4 regions of the Corynebacterium efficiens YS-314 genome follow, and region 2 is predicted to be linked to each of the others. Evidence: riboswitches for the same ligand, from Rfam matches in the RefSeq annotation. Region 2 holds a riboswitch; each other region holds the start of a gene.
What was found. Region 2 has a riboswitch for thiamine pyrophosphate ahead of CE_RS09630 (thiamine phosphate synthase). Riboswitches for the same ligand answer to the same signal wherever they lie in the genome.

Region 1 (3,782 bases), 850 kb from region 2:
GGCACCGAGAAGTCCGACGGCCGCGAAGGCGAAGAAACCCCACGGGTAGGCGATGCCCATGCCGACCAGGATGCCACCGAGCAGTGGTCCGGAGATCGCACCCAGTCGTCCGATACCGGCGGAGAAACCCATGGCGGTCGCACGGATCTGGGACGGGTGATTCTCGCCGGTGAAGGCGTAGATGAGAACCTGGGAGCTGAACACGAACACACCGGTGAGGAACACCACCAGGTACAGGCCCACCAGGGGCATGCGCACGGCCAACAGCGCCAGGAACACCGCGGAGATCACGAACCAGACCAGGGCGGTCTTGCGGGGGGAGTGGATATCGGCGACCCGGCCGGCGATGAGCAGTCCGACCACGGCCCCGATGTTGAGCACCATGAGGAAGCCGAGGGAGTTTCCCATGTCGTAATCGGCCTGGCGCATGATCTGTGGCAGCCAGGTGTTCAGGCCGTAGACCAGCAGCAGCCCCATGAAGGAGGTGCCCCAGATGGCGATGGTGTTACGGCGGAAGGTCGGCTTGAACAGGGCGGAGAGGGAGGCGGACTCGCTGATCTCCTGCTTGTGCTCCCGGTCGAGGTCATCATCGAGGTTCAGACCGTAGGCGGTGGCGATCTCGCGTGCCTTCTCAGCCCTGCCGGTGGACAGCAGGAACTGGGGGGATTCCGGTAGCAGGAAGTACAGCAGTGGCAGCAGGATGAGGCCCGGGACGGCACCGGCGATGAACATCGAGTGCCAGCCGAGTGGCTCGATGAGCAGGATGCCCAGGAAGGCGGTGGCGACCGCACCGACGTGGTAACCGGTCATCAGGGTGGTGGAGGCGGAACCGGCCTTGGTGCCCGGACGGAACTCGGTGACCATGGCGATCGCGGTGGGCAGTGCCCCACCCAGTCCCACACCCGCGATGAAACGCCACAGCGTGAACAGCGTGATGTCCGAGGTGAAGGCCAAGAGCAGGGTGAATACTGGAGAACACCGCCACGGAGAAGATCATCACGCGGCGACGCCCCAGTTTGTCTGTGAGGAAACCGATGGTCAATGCGCCGATCATCATGCCCACCAGCCCGAGGGTGGAGATCTGGGTGGCATGCGCGGCGTCGAGGTCCCAGGAGGTGTCCTGGAGCATGGCGGGGATGGTGGCACCGAGGACAACGAGATCGAAGCCGTCCAGGACGATGGCGAACCAGAGTAGTGCCAACACCACCCCGACACTGCGGGTGGGCGCCGGGGTGGTGGGGGTTGCGTGTGAGGTGGTCACGGGCGGGGTCCTCTTAAGAGATAGGAAGGGATGGGAGGTGGGTGGGTGTCAGTAGTCGAAGCGGGGCAGATCGCGGCCCACGTACTGCTCGGCCAGGTAGCGCTGACCGGCCTCGGATTCGAGGACGGAGCGGAGCTCGGCGAAGCGACGCTGGGTGGCGAAGTGGTCCTCACCCGGAACGGCGTGCAGCATGGAGCTCATCCAGTAGGAGAAGTGCTGCGCCTTCCAGATGCGGGGGACGGTGAGGCGGGTGTAGTCGTCGAGAAGCCCGGTGTCGTTGCGCTTGATTGCGCGGGTGAGTCCCGGTGCGAGCACGGAGACATCCGCCACGGCGAGGTTGAGGCCCTTGGCGCCGGTGGGTGGGACGGTGTGGGCGGCATCGCCGGCGATGAACAGGCGTCCCTTCTGCATCGGCTCGGTCACAGCGGAGCGGAAGCGCAGCACGGCCTTGTCGAAGATCTTTCCCTCGGAGACGGTGATGCCGGGGGAGTCGGCACGCAGGTGGAGCTGCTCCCAGATGCGGTCATCCGACCACATCTCCGGGGTGTCATTGGGATCGCACTGGAGGTAGTAGCGCTGGACGGTGTCGGTGCGGGTGGAGATCAGTGCGAAACCCTCGGGGTGGGTGGCGTAGATGAGTTCCTTCTGTGTCTTGGGCGCTTCGACGAGGATGCCGAACCAGGCGTAGGGGTACTCGTGGCGGGCACGGATGCCACCATCATCGGTGATGATCTTGCGGTAGGGGGAGTTGGAGCCGTCGGCGGCCACGACATAGTCCGCGGTGAGCTGCCGGGTGGTGCCATCAACACCGGTGTAGGTGATTGTGGCCTTGTTCTCCTGTGCGTCACCCTCGAAGTTCTCCACGGAGTCCACGGTGGTCTCGAACAGGAGCTCACCGCCGTCCTCGATGCGCTTGGCGATGAAATCCTTGAGGTATTCATGCTGCGGGTAGATGGCCACCTTGTGGCCGGTCAGCTCCGTCAGCGGGATGCGGATGTTCTCGTTGTTGATGGCGATGTCGATGGCCTCATCGTGATCGGCCTCGCGTTCCATGCGCTCGCCCACACCGGTTTCCCGCATGAGGTTCAGGGTGCCCTGCTCGAGGATGCCGGCACGCACGGTCTCCTCGACATCCTGCCGGGAGCGGCTTTCAAACACGACGGATTCGATGCCCTGCAGGTGCAGGAGGTGGGCCAGGGTCAGTCCTGCCGGACCCGCACCGATGATGGCTACTGGTACGTGGTTCATGAAAGGCTCCTTCAGGTGGGCTGTGGGGTATGGGCTGTCGGGTGGGGTCCGGCGGGGATCCCCGCCCCCGGGTGTGCGGGGCGATGTGTGCCCGATGGCCCCCAGATGTGGTTAGTGATATGGGTCTCAAAGTAGGCAATGGCAGAGGTGATAGCAATATCCCGGCCGCATGTTCGCAGAGTGAACGGGGGTGAGGGTGGGGGATCGGGCCCGGCCTGCGCAATTGACCTGGCGTAACCATGGCCAAGGGTGTAGCTAGGGGTGTCGATGAGGGGTGTTGGGGGCGATGTGTCACGTCGACATGCGTGCCCACCAGCCCGCCCAGGCGGTATTGGACAACTCCCCAGGTCCGTGGACTAGTATGTAGGAGCACTAATTCGATATTGCACGGGTGTCCGGTGAAAGTCCGGGCTGAGAGGTGGCACAGCCACAACCGTTGAACCTGATCCGGGTAATGCCGGCGATAGGGAGGAAACATGACTGATACACGTCTGCCATCAACCGGGGAGACCGGTGAGCCAGGGGAGACCGGTGCGCCCGGGGGAACCGGTGTCACCACCGGCCCCACCCCACAGACCCGACACACCTGGCGCGTGATCGACATCGTCATCGCCGCGGTCCTGGGCGTGGCCTGCGGGCTGATCTTCGTGGTGTGGAATTCCATCGGATATGCCTGGTTCACCGCCTTCGACGCGCTGACCCCGGGCCTGGGCGGTCTGGCCGTCGGCATCTGGCTGCTCGGCGGTGTGCTCGGTGGGCTCATCATCCGCAAACCCGGCGCCGCGCTGTTCGTCGAGGTCATCGCCGCCTCGGTGTCCGCGGCCCTGGCCTCGCAGTGGGGCATTGAGACCCTGTACTCCGGGATCGCCCAGGGACTCGGCGCGGAACTGGTCTTCGCGCTGTTTCTGTACCGGCGTTTCACCCTGACGGTGGCCATCCTCGCCGGGATGGGTGCCGGTGTCGGCGCCTACATCCTGGAGGCTTTCCTCAGCGCCTACTTCGCGATGTCCCTGGCCTTCAACATCATCTACTTCAGCTGCCTGATGATCTCCGGTGCGCTGCTGGCCGGCGTGGTCAGCTTCTACCTGGTCCGCGCCCTGGCGAAAACGGGTGCGCTGGACCGGTTCGCCGCCGGCCGTGAACTGCGCAGGGAGGTCTGAACACACCCATGACCACCACCATGGGTACCCGGGTGACGGTCCGGGATTTCGGCTACCGTCACGCCTCGCGGAAGAAACCCGCCTTCAGCAACATCACTCTTGATATCGCGCCG
Region 2 (3,782 bases):
AGGGTGTGTTCATCGGCGATGACCTCCACCTTCACCCAGTTGGTGCCCAGTGCCTCCCGGGCGAGTTTCGCGGTGATCACGGCATCCCGTGCGGTGCGGCAACCCGCGGTGTTCGGCAGGGGGGTAATGTCCAGGCGGCGCAGCAGGTCGAAGACGGATTCCCCGGTGGTCGTGGCTGCGTGACGACGCATCGCCACCGTGGTCAGTTCCGTCCCGGAGGCCACCAGTGACTCCTCCAGCATCGCCATGGAGGTGGCGCCACCGGTGCCCATGATCAGGTGGGAGTCGAAGGTGCGGTCGGCGATGGTGAGCATGGGTTAACCTCCCTGGACGGCGGTGAGAATGTCGATGTGCTGGCCGTCGGCAAGCGGGCGGTCCCACTGGGAGCGGGGCACCACCTCACCGTCCACGGCCACGGCGACCCCGGCGTCCGGCAGCTGCCCGAGGGTGTTCTCCACCAGGGCACTCAACGTGGTGGCGGTGGTGGTCACGGACTGGTTGTTGAGGGTGATGTTCATGGATGCTCCTTCTGGGTGGTGTGTCGGTGTGGGGCACAGGCGTGAAGATCGATCCCGGGATCGCGGTGTTCGACCATGGCCAGGGTCGCCTCGGCGGCCAGGGCGGTCAGCAGGATCCCGTGGCGGAAATACCCGGTGGAGATGATCAGGCGTTCATCCACCCGCCCGAGGTACGGCAGATCATCCGGGGTACCGGGGCGCGCGCCGGTGGTGGCCTCGAGGAAATCGCACTCCTTGATGCCGGGGGCCAGGCGGGTGGCATCGCGCAGCAGATCATGCACCGCGCCGGCGCGGGGGACAGGCCGCTCATCTTCGCGTGAGGTGGCCCCGATGGCGAGGGTGCCGTCGGTGCGGGGGATGAGGTAGACGGTGCGGTCCTCCACAAACCCGCGCACCACCCGGGTGAGCAGCGGGGCGAGATGATCCGGCACACCCAGGCGCAGGATGTCGCCGTAGACCGGACGCAGCTGCAACCCCGGGTGGAGCTGCCCTGCGCCCAGACCATTGGCCAGCACCACCTGTTCATCATCGGGGATCGCAGTGGCCCGTTCCCGGCGGACCTCCACCCCGAGATTATCCAGGGCGTCGAGCAGGGCCGCGGCGAACATCCTCGGGTTGATCTGGTGATCGCCCGGGATGTGCACGGCCCCGGCCAGCTGCGGGCTCAGGGCAGGTTCCAACCTCCGGGCTGCACGCAGTGTCAGACGTTCGACCTCCATGCCGTTGGCGGACTGGTAGTCCGACAACTGCGCCAGATGGGCAGCATCCGCCCGGTCCGCGGCCACCACCAGGGTGCCCTCGGTGCGGTACCCGGTGGGCAGATCGGTGTGCTTGTCGACGACCCGAAGCAACCCCGGATACAGCGCGGCCGAGCGCAGCATCAACGGGAACAGTGCCTCCTGCCGGTAGACCACCTCCGCGACCGGGGCCAACATCCCACCGGCGTGGTGGGTGGCACCGGAGGCGGGATCGGGATCCACCAGGGTCACCACATGACCTGCATCCGCCAGCCGTACCGCGGTGGCAAGACCGACCAGACCACCACCGACGACGGTGACGCTGCTCATTGGCGACCCTCCCCGAAACCGGTGATCAGACGCCGGGCGTAACCGGTCGGGTCAGCGGATTCCATGAGGCCACGCACCACCGCCAGACCGGCGACACCGGTGTCGGCGAGGGCCGGGGCGTCATCGGCGGTGACATCCCCGATGGCCACCACCGGAAGCCTGGAGAGCTCCACCAGCTCCCGGTAACCCTCCACACCGAGTGGTGGGCGACCGGAATCCTTGGTGGGGGTCGGGCGGAACGGCCCGGCACCGATGTAGTCGAGCACCTCCGCGTGCTCATTGGCGGCCTCCACCAGCTCCCTGGTGCCGGTGGTCAGACCGATGATGGCCTCCTCGCCCAGCAGGGCACGGACATCACGGACAGGAAGATCATCCTGCCCGACATGGACCCCGTGGACGGGCAGGCCGCGGTGGCGCAGAGCGAGGGCGATGTCGACGCGGTCGTCGACAAGCACATGGGCGGTCTCGCCCACGGCGAGCGCGACGGCCTCGGTGAGTGCGTAGAGCTCACGGGCGGTGATGGGTTTGCTGCGCACCTGCACCGTGCGGGCCCCACCTGCCACCGCGCGCCGGGCGACATCGACTATGTGTTCGTGGCTGCCGTGGCCGGTGATGAAATAACAACGCAGATCAGGGGTGGGACGCATGTCCTTGTAGGCCTCTCTTCCTTCGCTGGTGCTAACCAGACAGGTTCATACGGTCCTTGCGCGGCAAGGCAGCGCAATCTCAGCCCGGTGCCCCGGGCGCCCGTGGGGGTTGGGGCCTGAGTGTAGATGATGCGGACCACGCCGTGAAGGGCGGGGGCGGGATTTGGCATCAGCCGCGCAGACATGAAAGAATGCATGGGTTGACTGTGTGTCTCGTGGCACCTTCTGCACAGAAGGGGTTGCGGTGGTCCGCAGTGGCGCAAAATTGAAACGGATACGAACCGGCCGAGCGCCCCACCACAGGGGAAGTGCCGCCAGGGTCCTCTTTCCCTAACTGTCAAAGGACTGTCTACATGAACATTCTGGATAAGGTCGACTCCGCATACCTGCGCGACGACGTTCCTGCCTTCCGCCCCGGTGACACCCTCGACGTTCACGTCAAGGTCATCGAAGGCACCAACACCCGTACCCAGCTCTTCAAGGGTGTTGTCATCCGCCGCCAGGGCAGTGGCATCCGCGAGACCTTCACCGTGCGTAAGGTCTCCTTCGGCATCGGTGTTGAGCGTACCTTCCCGGTTCACTCCCCGAACCTGGAGAAGATCGAGGTCGTCCGTCGTGGTGACGTCCGTCGCGCCAAGCTGTACTACCTGCGCGAACTGCGCGGTAAGGCTGCCCGCATCAAGGAGAAGCGCTAAACCTGACGGTGTCCTGACACCATCCCGGGTTGCAACCCCCGTCGCCACCGGATCTCTCCGGTGGCGACGGGGTTTTTTCATGGGGGAATGAAGAAAGCCGTGGGTGAGATTCCTCCTGTTTTGCGGGGGAAAATAGTAAAATTATGATCAACGTTCAATATCCTTAAGAGTTTTGTGTTCTTGGCTCCTCAACCTCCTGTCAAAATCAGTGCAAAACCTTGGCTTGCTGTGTGCAGTTCTTGATTGGACCCATTAGTCGCCGACGGGTACCTCTGTGCCATGGGCGTTAACATAAGGAGCCCGTCATGGCTTTGAAGCACACAACCAGGCTGAGGAACAGATCACTGGTAGCAGTACTGGGCGTAGCCACACTACTGCTGGGGCATGTTCTTCCTCGGATGATTCTGATTCACCCGCCACCACCGCATCCAAAGGTGGTACCACCCATGCGGGCACCGTCAACGCGGTGACCTTCGATACCCTCGCCGATGCAACCGTCAAGATCGTCGGTCAGGGTACCTTCATTGAACCCGGCACTGTCGACCCATCGGAATCCGCGTGGGAGGGATCCGGATTCATCATCGACCCGTCGGGTATCGCCATCACCAACAACCACGTGGTGGTGGGTGCAGGTCGACTTGACGGAACCTACGGTGAGAACGGGGAAAGCAAGGCGAGTATGCGGGTGCTCGGGGCATCTGAGTGTCTGGATCTTGCCGTGGTACAGCTCAATGCCGATGATCTGCCCCACTACACCTGGTACGACGGTCAGATTACAACCGGCCTCGATGTGTACTCCGCGGGTTTCCCGGCAGGAGCCTCCGATGACTTCACCCTCACCCGTGGCATCGTCTC
Region 3 (3,782 bases), 570 kb from region 2:
GTGATAAGCGATGGCGGTGTCGGGGTCGAGGGAAAGCGCAAATTGATCATTCCAGCGGAATTCAAAACGTGCCTTGCTCATAGCATCGTCCCAAGCTCGCGCGCCAGGGTGGCCTTTGGCAACGTCAGCAGCGTGGGCTGCGAGCTTGTAGGTGATGACGCCGGTTTTTACGTCGTTACGGTTGGGTAGGCCCAGGTGTTCCTTCGGGGTGACATAACAGAGCATGGCGGTTCCACCCATGGCGATGTGAGCTGCACCGATGGCGGAGGTGATGTGGTCATAGCCTGGTGCAATGTCGGTAACTAAGGGTCCAAGAGTGTAAAAAGGAGCGTCAGCAGCCCACTTTTGTTCCAGCTCGTTGTTTTCTTGAATCATGTTCAGTGGAACGTGGCCGGGGCCTTCAACCATCACCTGCACGTCATATTCCCAAGCGCGCTGGGTTAACTCACCGATGGTCTTTAGTTCAGCAAATTGAGCGGCGTCATTGGCGTCGGCGAGTGATCCGGGGCGCAGGCCATCGCCGAGTGAGAAGGCCACATCATATTGTGCAAAGATCTCGCACAGCTCGTCGAAATGCTCAAAGAGGAATGACTCGCGGTGGTGCGCTAGGCACCACCCGGCCATGATGGAACCGCCACGGGAGACAATGCCGGTTACCCGGCGCGTGGTTAGCGGGATATAGGCCAGCAGTACGCCGGCGTGGATGGTCATATAGTCCACACCTTGTTCGCATTGCTCAATGACGGTATCGCGGAATACTTCCCAGCTGAGGTCGGCGGCTACGCCATTTACTTTTTCCAGCGCTTGGTAGATCGGGACGGTGCCGATGGGAACCGGGGAGTTGCGGATAATCCATTCGCGAGTGGTGTGAATGTCATCGCCGGTAGACAGATCCATCACGGTATCGGCACCCCAACGTGTGGCCCATTGCAGCTTGGATACCTCCTCCTCGATGGAAGAGGTGACGGCGGAATTGCCGATATTGGCGTTGATTTTGGTTAGAAATTTGCGACCAATAATCATCGGCTCCGATTCCGGGTGGTTGACATTATTGGGAATAATCGCACGTCCGCGGGCAACTTCAGAGCGCACAAATTCCGGATCAACGTGTTCGCGCAGCGCCACAAACTCCATTTCCCGAGTGATCTCGCCGGCTCGCGCATAGGCCATTTGGGTAACGCGCTTGCCAGGCAACGCCTTCAAAGGCGCTGGTTTTTGGCCTTTCCACTCAGCTGAAGCTTGACCTCGACGCATTGCCGAGCGGCCGTCGTCGATAAGCAAACGCTCGCGCCCGGTGTACTCGGTGACGTCGCCGCGGGCGGTGATCCAAGGTGTGCGCAGGCGCGGAAGTCCCAGCGTAGGGTCAGTTTCTGGGCCACGCGTGCGGTAGATGCGAAAAGGCTCGTTGGGGCCACTTGGCGAGTCATCGAGGGCGATTTCAGTCTCGGGAACTTCAAGGCCGTGCTTGCGGATGGGGGAGTAGCTGTGCTTCGGGTGGATCTCATTTTGGGTAGGCGTCATTGCACCATTCCTCTCTTCCTTCGCCGGTACTAACCGGACAGGTTCGAACGGTGCTCGCGCAGCAATCAGCGCGATCTCAGCCCGTGCTCGGGCGCCCGTGGGGACTGCCGTCAAAACTAGCGCGTTGCCCGCGTGGGCGTGAAAGTTACCCCCATGCGGGGGTTGAGGGAGGGGGCTTTTCGACGAGTGCCTGTGGCGGTGGGCTTGCATCTAGACCAAGCGGTCTGCTAACCTCATCTTCGCGATCAAGAAGTTCAGCCTCTAAGCCCTTCGGCAGGCTGACTGGCAACCGCGCAACGCACACGGTGCCCCCGAAGGAAGATCCGCTCTGTACTCAAAAGACTGCAGAGAAGAGCGATTATGAAGGAGATTCCCATGCGGAATACCTATGAAAACACCCCGCTAGTAATCAGATTGCACAACAAGTGCGGGCACACTCAATCCGGGCATGATGTGTTTTACCTTCGGGCAAAGGTAACCCTGGAAAGATCGGAGTGGTTGCCGGTTTCCAATCTGCGAATGGACGGGGAGTGGGTCGAATTTGATGCCGGTGACAAGCATTATCGCGGTTGGAATCACAACAGCGAACTAATTGCACAGGTCATCGCTGTCGATCCAACAGCTCAGTGGGAAGATAGCAGTAGTTTCGGTGGTCTCCTGCGGCTACCAACTGAAGGTGGTTTCCATATCTTCAACCTTGGCTTCAAGCGGACCGTAGAGGGCTGCACTAGGTAGAAGTAGGTCTTGGGGGAAGGTCATCTTGGAGATTTAATCAAGAGTTGGCCTTCCTCCAAGGGGGTCAAGATGCTCCTATAGTGTGTCAAGCGCTTTGGAGAAGATTTTCGTAGGCAGCGGCTAATTCCGTCAAAGGGCGTTTTCCCGTTTCAATATCGCTGATCCTGGCAGGAGCGCACCCAAGACGGCCCGCAACCTCTGCCTGAGTCAGGTGCTGGGCCTGACGACGTTGCTTTAAGTCTGGGCGACGCAGATCCCTGGGCTCAGGCCGGCTGGACTGTGCGCACAGCACGCGGTACACCTCGCGCACAATGGCCCGCTTGAGACAGCGAATGATCTCCTTCTTCGACAGTCCTTCCGCAGTGCGTTTAGCCACGTAGTCTTTGGTTCGTTGGTCACATCCCATGCGAACTACCGCGATTCGGTACAGAGCTGAATTTGCCCGCCGATCCCCGCCACGGTTGAGCCTGTGGCGGGTGGTTCGCCCGGAACTCGCCGGCAGTGGCGCTACCCCACATAGCTGTGCCAGGGCCGCTTCGGACGGGATACGCTCCGGATTCTCACCGATGCTGACGATCAGTTCAGCGGCGATCAGCGGGCCGCTGCCAACCATGTTGCTGATATACGGGTTGATGCTTGAGACAAGAGCACTGATCCGGGCTTCCAGGTCATCGCATCGCTCACGCACCTGAAGATAGGTGGCGGCCAGAATCTTCAGGCTGGAGGCAACGGCATGCGCCGGGGCGTGATCGTCAGCTTGCGGCCGGCAACGAGACAGGGCAAGGACCATGGCGTGATTGGTCATGCTGCTGTAGCGGGCCCTGATGTCATCGGGGGCGGTGATCAGCAACGACTTGATCGTATTCATGATTCTCACGGTCGTTGCCACGAGCTGTTTCCGGGTGATGTAGAGCGTCCTTAATGATTCCACTGGCCCTGTCGAATCTTTCGGGATACTCAACGCTTCCCCGGTGAGGACTTGCCGAGCGGCAGCCAGGGCATCGACTGGGTCTGATTTGCCGTTGCGCCGACGAACCGCGCGACTGGGGCGCAGCACCTCGACGACCGCATAGCCGGCGTCGACGAGATGTCGCGTTAATCCTGCCCCGTAGGAGTTGGTTCCTTCCACTCCCACGGTATCGACACCATGGGTGTGCAGAAACAGCGCCAGCTGTGCATAGCCCGAGGTGGTAGCCGGAAAAGTTGCGGTGGCCAGATGCTGGCCCGTAGCGGCGACGGCAGCGACGGTGTGGGTGTCAGTATGTGTGTCGACACCGGCGACAGGGATGGACGGGAGGGGGATACCTGTGATTGTCATGGACGTCTCTTTCGACAGGAGGGGCACTACGTACGGCCGTGGATCCGAGATGTCGGGCAGACAAGACGCTGATGGGACTACTACTATGGCACCTGCCGGGGTGGTCACGGTGAGAAGTCACGCTCCTATGAGGTCATGACCGCATCACCAGATCCGCGGTGCGGGGCCGGAACCGGCTTGGAAGACAAATCTTGACAAAGGCACACAG
Region 4 (3,782 bases), 370 kb from region 2:
CAGACAGGTTTGGACTACCCGATCCTGTGGGTTCTCGTTGGGAGGGCTATTGTTGATAGGTATGTGGCGCCCACCTACTAGCGCCAGTTAATTTTCTTCAACGACCAGGAGACAGTGACACCATGTCCGAGAACCCCACCCGCCCCGAAGGCGGCCGCCACCACGTCGTCGTTATCGGTTCCGGCTTCGGCGGCCTGTTCACCGCCAAGAACCTGGCCAAGGCAGACGTCGATGTCACCCTCATTGACCGCACCAACCACCACCTCTTCCAACCTCTGCTCTACCAGGTGGCCACGGGCATCCTGTCCTCCGGCGAGATCGCACCGTCCACCCGTCAGATCCTCAGCGGCCAGGACAATGTCAATGTGATCAAGGGTGAGGTCACCGACATCGACATCACCAAGCGCACCGTCACCGCCTCCCTGGGTTCCTACACCCGGGTCTACGAGTATGACTCGCTGGTTGTCGGTGCCGGTGCCGGTCAGTCCTACTTCGGCAACGACCACTTCGCCCAGTTCGCCCCCGGTATGAAGACCATCGACGATGCCCTCGAACTGCGCGCCCGCATCATCGGCGCCTTCGAGCGTGCCGAGGTCTGCGAGGACCCGGCCGAGCGTGAGCGCCTCCTGACCTTCGTGGTCGTCGGTGCAGGCCCCACCGGTGTGGAGCTCGCCGGCCAGCTCGCCGAGATGGCCCACCGCACCCTCGCTGGTGTTTACACCAACTTCAACCCCTCCTCCGCCAAGATCATCCTCCTCGACGGTGCCCCGCAGGTCCTGCCCCCATTCGGCAAGCGCCTGGGCCGCAACGCACAACGCACCCTGGAGAAGCTCGGTGTGACCGTCAAGCTCAACGCCCTGGTCACCGATGTCGACGAGGAGGCCGTGACCTACAAGACCAAGGACGGTGAGGAGCACCGCATCCCGTCGTTCTGCAAGATCTGGTCCGCCGGTGTGGCCGCTTCCCCGCTGGGCAAGCTCATCGCCGATCAGGCCGGTGTCGAGGTCGACCGTGCAGGTCGCGTCAAGGTCAACCGTGACCTGTCCGTGGGCGAGTACAAGAACATCTTCGTCGTCGGTGACATGATGGCCCTGGATAACCTCCCGGGTGTCGCGCAGGTGGCCATCCAGGGTGGCGAGTACGTCGCCGAGCAGATCGCCGCGGAGGCCGAGGGCCGCTCCAGCGATGAACGCGAGGACTTCGACTACTTCGACAAGGGCTCCATGGCCACCGTGTCCCGCTTCTCCGCCGTGGTGAAGATGGGCAAGGTCGAGGTCACCGGCTTCATCGGCTGGCTGCTGTGGCTGGGCGTCCACCTGATGTTCCTGGTCGGTTTCCGCAACCGCTTCGTCTCCGCGATCAGCTGGGGTCTCAATGCCCTCTCCCGCAAGCGCTGGAATCTCGCCACCACACGTCAGCAGCTGCACTCCCGCACCGCGCTGGCCAAGCTCGGCCAGGTCATCGATGAAAAAGACGGTGACGTGCCCATCGAGCTGAAGGACACCACCCGTTTCGGTGCCGCCAACAAGCTGAAATAGGCCCACCCCCAGCTCGCCCCCACCCCCTGACCCCGCCGGAACCTCCCGGCAGGTGTCCGGGGGTGTTGTTGTCTGTCCGGGGTCATCCCCACCCACCAGCCATACAGACCAGACCTTTTGCTAGGGTGAGAACCAGGCACGGGGTGCCTGTCCACCGTGGACAGGCTGAGAACACACCCGTTGAACCTGCTCTAGCTCGTACTAGCGAAGGGATGGCCGTTGCATGGCTGACTCATATCTTCATGCGCCCACATTGGTGCGCGCCACCACCCCACTTGTCCAATGCCTGACCAATGCCGTGGTCATGCAGTTCACCGCCAATGCCCTCCTGGCCATCGGGGCCAGTCCCGCGATGGTGGACACGCCGGCTGAATCCTTCGATTTCGCCGGGGTGGCAGACGGGGTCCTCATCAACGCCGGCACACCGTCGGCCGAACAGTATGCCGGGATGGAACGCGCCATTGAGGGAGCCACCGCTGCCGGTACTCCCTGGGTACTTGACCCGGTCGGTGTGGGTGGTCTGGCGGAACGTTCGGCGTTCCTCCGTCGGGCCGTCGACAAGCATCCGGCCGCGATACGCGGCAACGCCTCGGAGATCGTCGCGCTGGCCGGTCTGGGCGCCGGTGGACGCGGGGTCGATGCGACCGACGACGTCGCCGATGCCGTGGAGGCCGCACAGGTGCTCGCCCGGCGCACCGGCGGGGTCGTTGCCGTCACCGGAGCAGAGGACCTCATCGTCTCACGTGGACGTGTGTCGTGGCTTAAGTCCGGGGACCCCATGCTGCAGCTGGTCATCGGCACCGGCTGCGCCCTCGGCGCGGTGACCGCCGCCTACCTCGGTGCCACCCAGGACACCGACATCGACCCCCACGACGCGGTGGTCGCCGCGCACGCCCACCTGGGGGCCGCCGGCCGCATCGCCGCCACCCGTGCCACCGCACCGGGCTCCTACGCCGTAGCGCTTATCGACGCACTCCACCAACTCGACCGCAACCAGCTTGCCAACCTGACCCACCTCCGGGAGGAGAACCGATGACCGATTTCAGCCTCTACCTCGTCACCGACCCACACCTTGGAGGTGGCCCCGAGCGGGTCGCCGGGATTGTCGAGGACGCCATCAACGGTGGTGTCACCGTGGTGCAACTGCGCGACAAGGATGCCGACGAGCAGACCTTCCGGGAACATGCCATGGAGCTCAAACGGGTGTGCGACCGCCTGGGGGTGCCCCTGTTTCTCAATGACAGATTCGCCGTGGCCGCGGAGCTGAGCTGCCACGTGCACATCGGCCAGGGGGATCTGCCCTATGTGCAGGCCCGCCGGCAACTGCCCGGGCATCTCATGATCGGGTTGACCATCGAAACGATGGATCAGCTCGAGACGGTGATCGCCGACTGTACCCGGGCGGGCATCGCCCTGCCGGATGTGGTCGGTCTCGGTCCCGTCCAGGCCACGGACACCAAACCGGATGCCCCGCAGGCGGTGGGTGTGGACGGCGTGGCTGCCATGGCCAAGGTCGCACGTGCCCACGGTATCGCCTCCGTGGCGATCGGCGGGGTCGGTCTTGCCAACGCCGCTGATCTGGCGCGTACCGGGGTGGATGGACTGTGCGTGGTCTCGGCGATCATGGCGGCCCCCTCCCCGGCGGAGGCCGCCCGGGAGCTGCTGGATGTGTGGGAGGCGGGGCGTCGCGTGGCACAGCCACGGGTGCTCACCATCGCCGGCACCGACCCCACCGGTGGTGCCGGTGTCCAGGCTGATCTGAAATCCATCGCCGCGGCCGGTGGCTTCGGAATGTCGGTGATCACCGCCCTGGTCGCACAGAACACCCATGGTGTCACCGGGGTCCACACCCCGCCCGCCGACTTCCTGGATGAGCAGCTGGAATCAGTGTTCTCCGATGTCACCGTGGATGCGGTGAAACTCGGTATGCTCGGCCGGGCTGACACGGTCCGTCAGGTCACCGGGTGGTTGCGTACCCGCCCCCACGGTCCGGTGATCCTGGATCCGGTCATGGTGGCCACCAGCGGCGACAGCCTGCTGGACCCCGATGCCACCGAGGCCCTGCTGGAGCTCGCGACCGTGGTCGATGTGATCACCCCGAATATCCCGGAGCTGGCGGTGCTGTGCGGTGAGCAACCGGCTCCCTCCTTCGATGCGGCGATTGAGCAGGCGCGGCGTTTCGCCACAGACGTGGGCACCACCGTCATTGTTAAGGGTGGACACTTGACTGGTCCCCGTGCTGAT

Region 1: linked by a shared signal. The riboswitch ahead of CE_RS05760 (ECF transporter S component) and the one ahead of CE_RS09630 (thiamine phosphate synthase) in region 2 are both predicted to bind thiamine pyrophosphate.
Region 3: linked by a shared signal. The riboswitch ahead of thiC (phosphomethylpyrimidine synthase ThiC) and the one ahead of CE_RS09630 (thiamine phosphate synthase) in region 2 are both predicted to bind thiamine pyrophosphate.
Region 4: linked by a shared signal. The riboswitch ahead of thiM (hydroxyethylthiazole kinase) and the one ahead of CE_RS09630 (thiamine phosphate synthase) in region 2 are both predicted to bind thiamine pyrophosphate.

What each region holds. Positions count from the first base shown of each region.
Region 1 is NC_004369.1:1,187,927-1,191,708, forward strand. It holds partial or broken gene CE_RS05750 (MFS transporter) at 49-1,261, opposite strand; gene CE_RS05755 (4-hydroxybenzoate 3-monooxygenase) at 1,310-2,509, opposite strand; TPP riboswitch at 2,887-2,996, shown strand; gene CE_RS05760 (ECF transporter S component) at 2,986-3,669, shown strand; gene CE_RS05765 (ABC transporter ATP-binding protein) at 3,678-3,782, shown strand, end outside.
Region 2 is NC_004369.1:2,040,630-2,044,411, reverse strand. It holds gene CE_RS09645 (thiazole synthase) at 1-314, opposite strand, end outside; gene thiS (sulfur carrier protein ThiS) at 318-518, opposite strand; gene thiO (glycine oxidase ThiO) at 515-1,585, opposite strand; gene CE_RS09630 (thiamine phosphate synthase) at 1,582-2,232, opposite strand; TPP riboswitch at 2,232-2,346, opposite strand; gene rplS (50S ribosomal protein L19) at 2,586-2,927, shown strand; gene CE_RS09620 (S1C family serine protease) at 3,394-3,782, shown strand, end outside.
Region 3 is NC_004369.1:1,472,591-1,476,372, forward strand. It holds gene thiC (phosphomethylpyrimidine synthase ThiC) at 1-1,521, opposite strand, end outside; TPP riboswitch at 1,518-1,630, opposite strand; SAM riboswitch class IV at 1,765-1,882, shown strand; gene CE_RS07055 (hypothetical protein) at 1,897-2,256, shown strand; gene CE_RS07060 (IS110 family transposase) at 2,342-3,574, opposite strand.
Region 4 is NC_004369.1:1,670,781-1,674,562, reverse strand. It holds gene CE_RS07945 (NAD(P)/FAD-dependent oxidoreductase) at 123-1,538, shown strand; TPP riboswitch at 1,668-1,768, shown strand; gene thiM (hydroxyethylthiazole kinase) at 1,762-2,574, shown strand; gene CE_RS07935 (bifunctional hydroxymethylpyrimidine kinase/phosphomethylpyrimidine kinase) at 2,571-3,782, shown strand, end outside.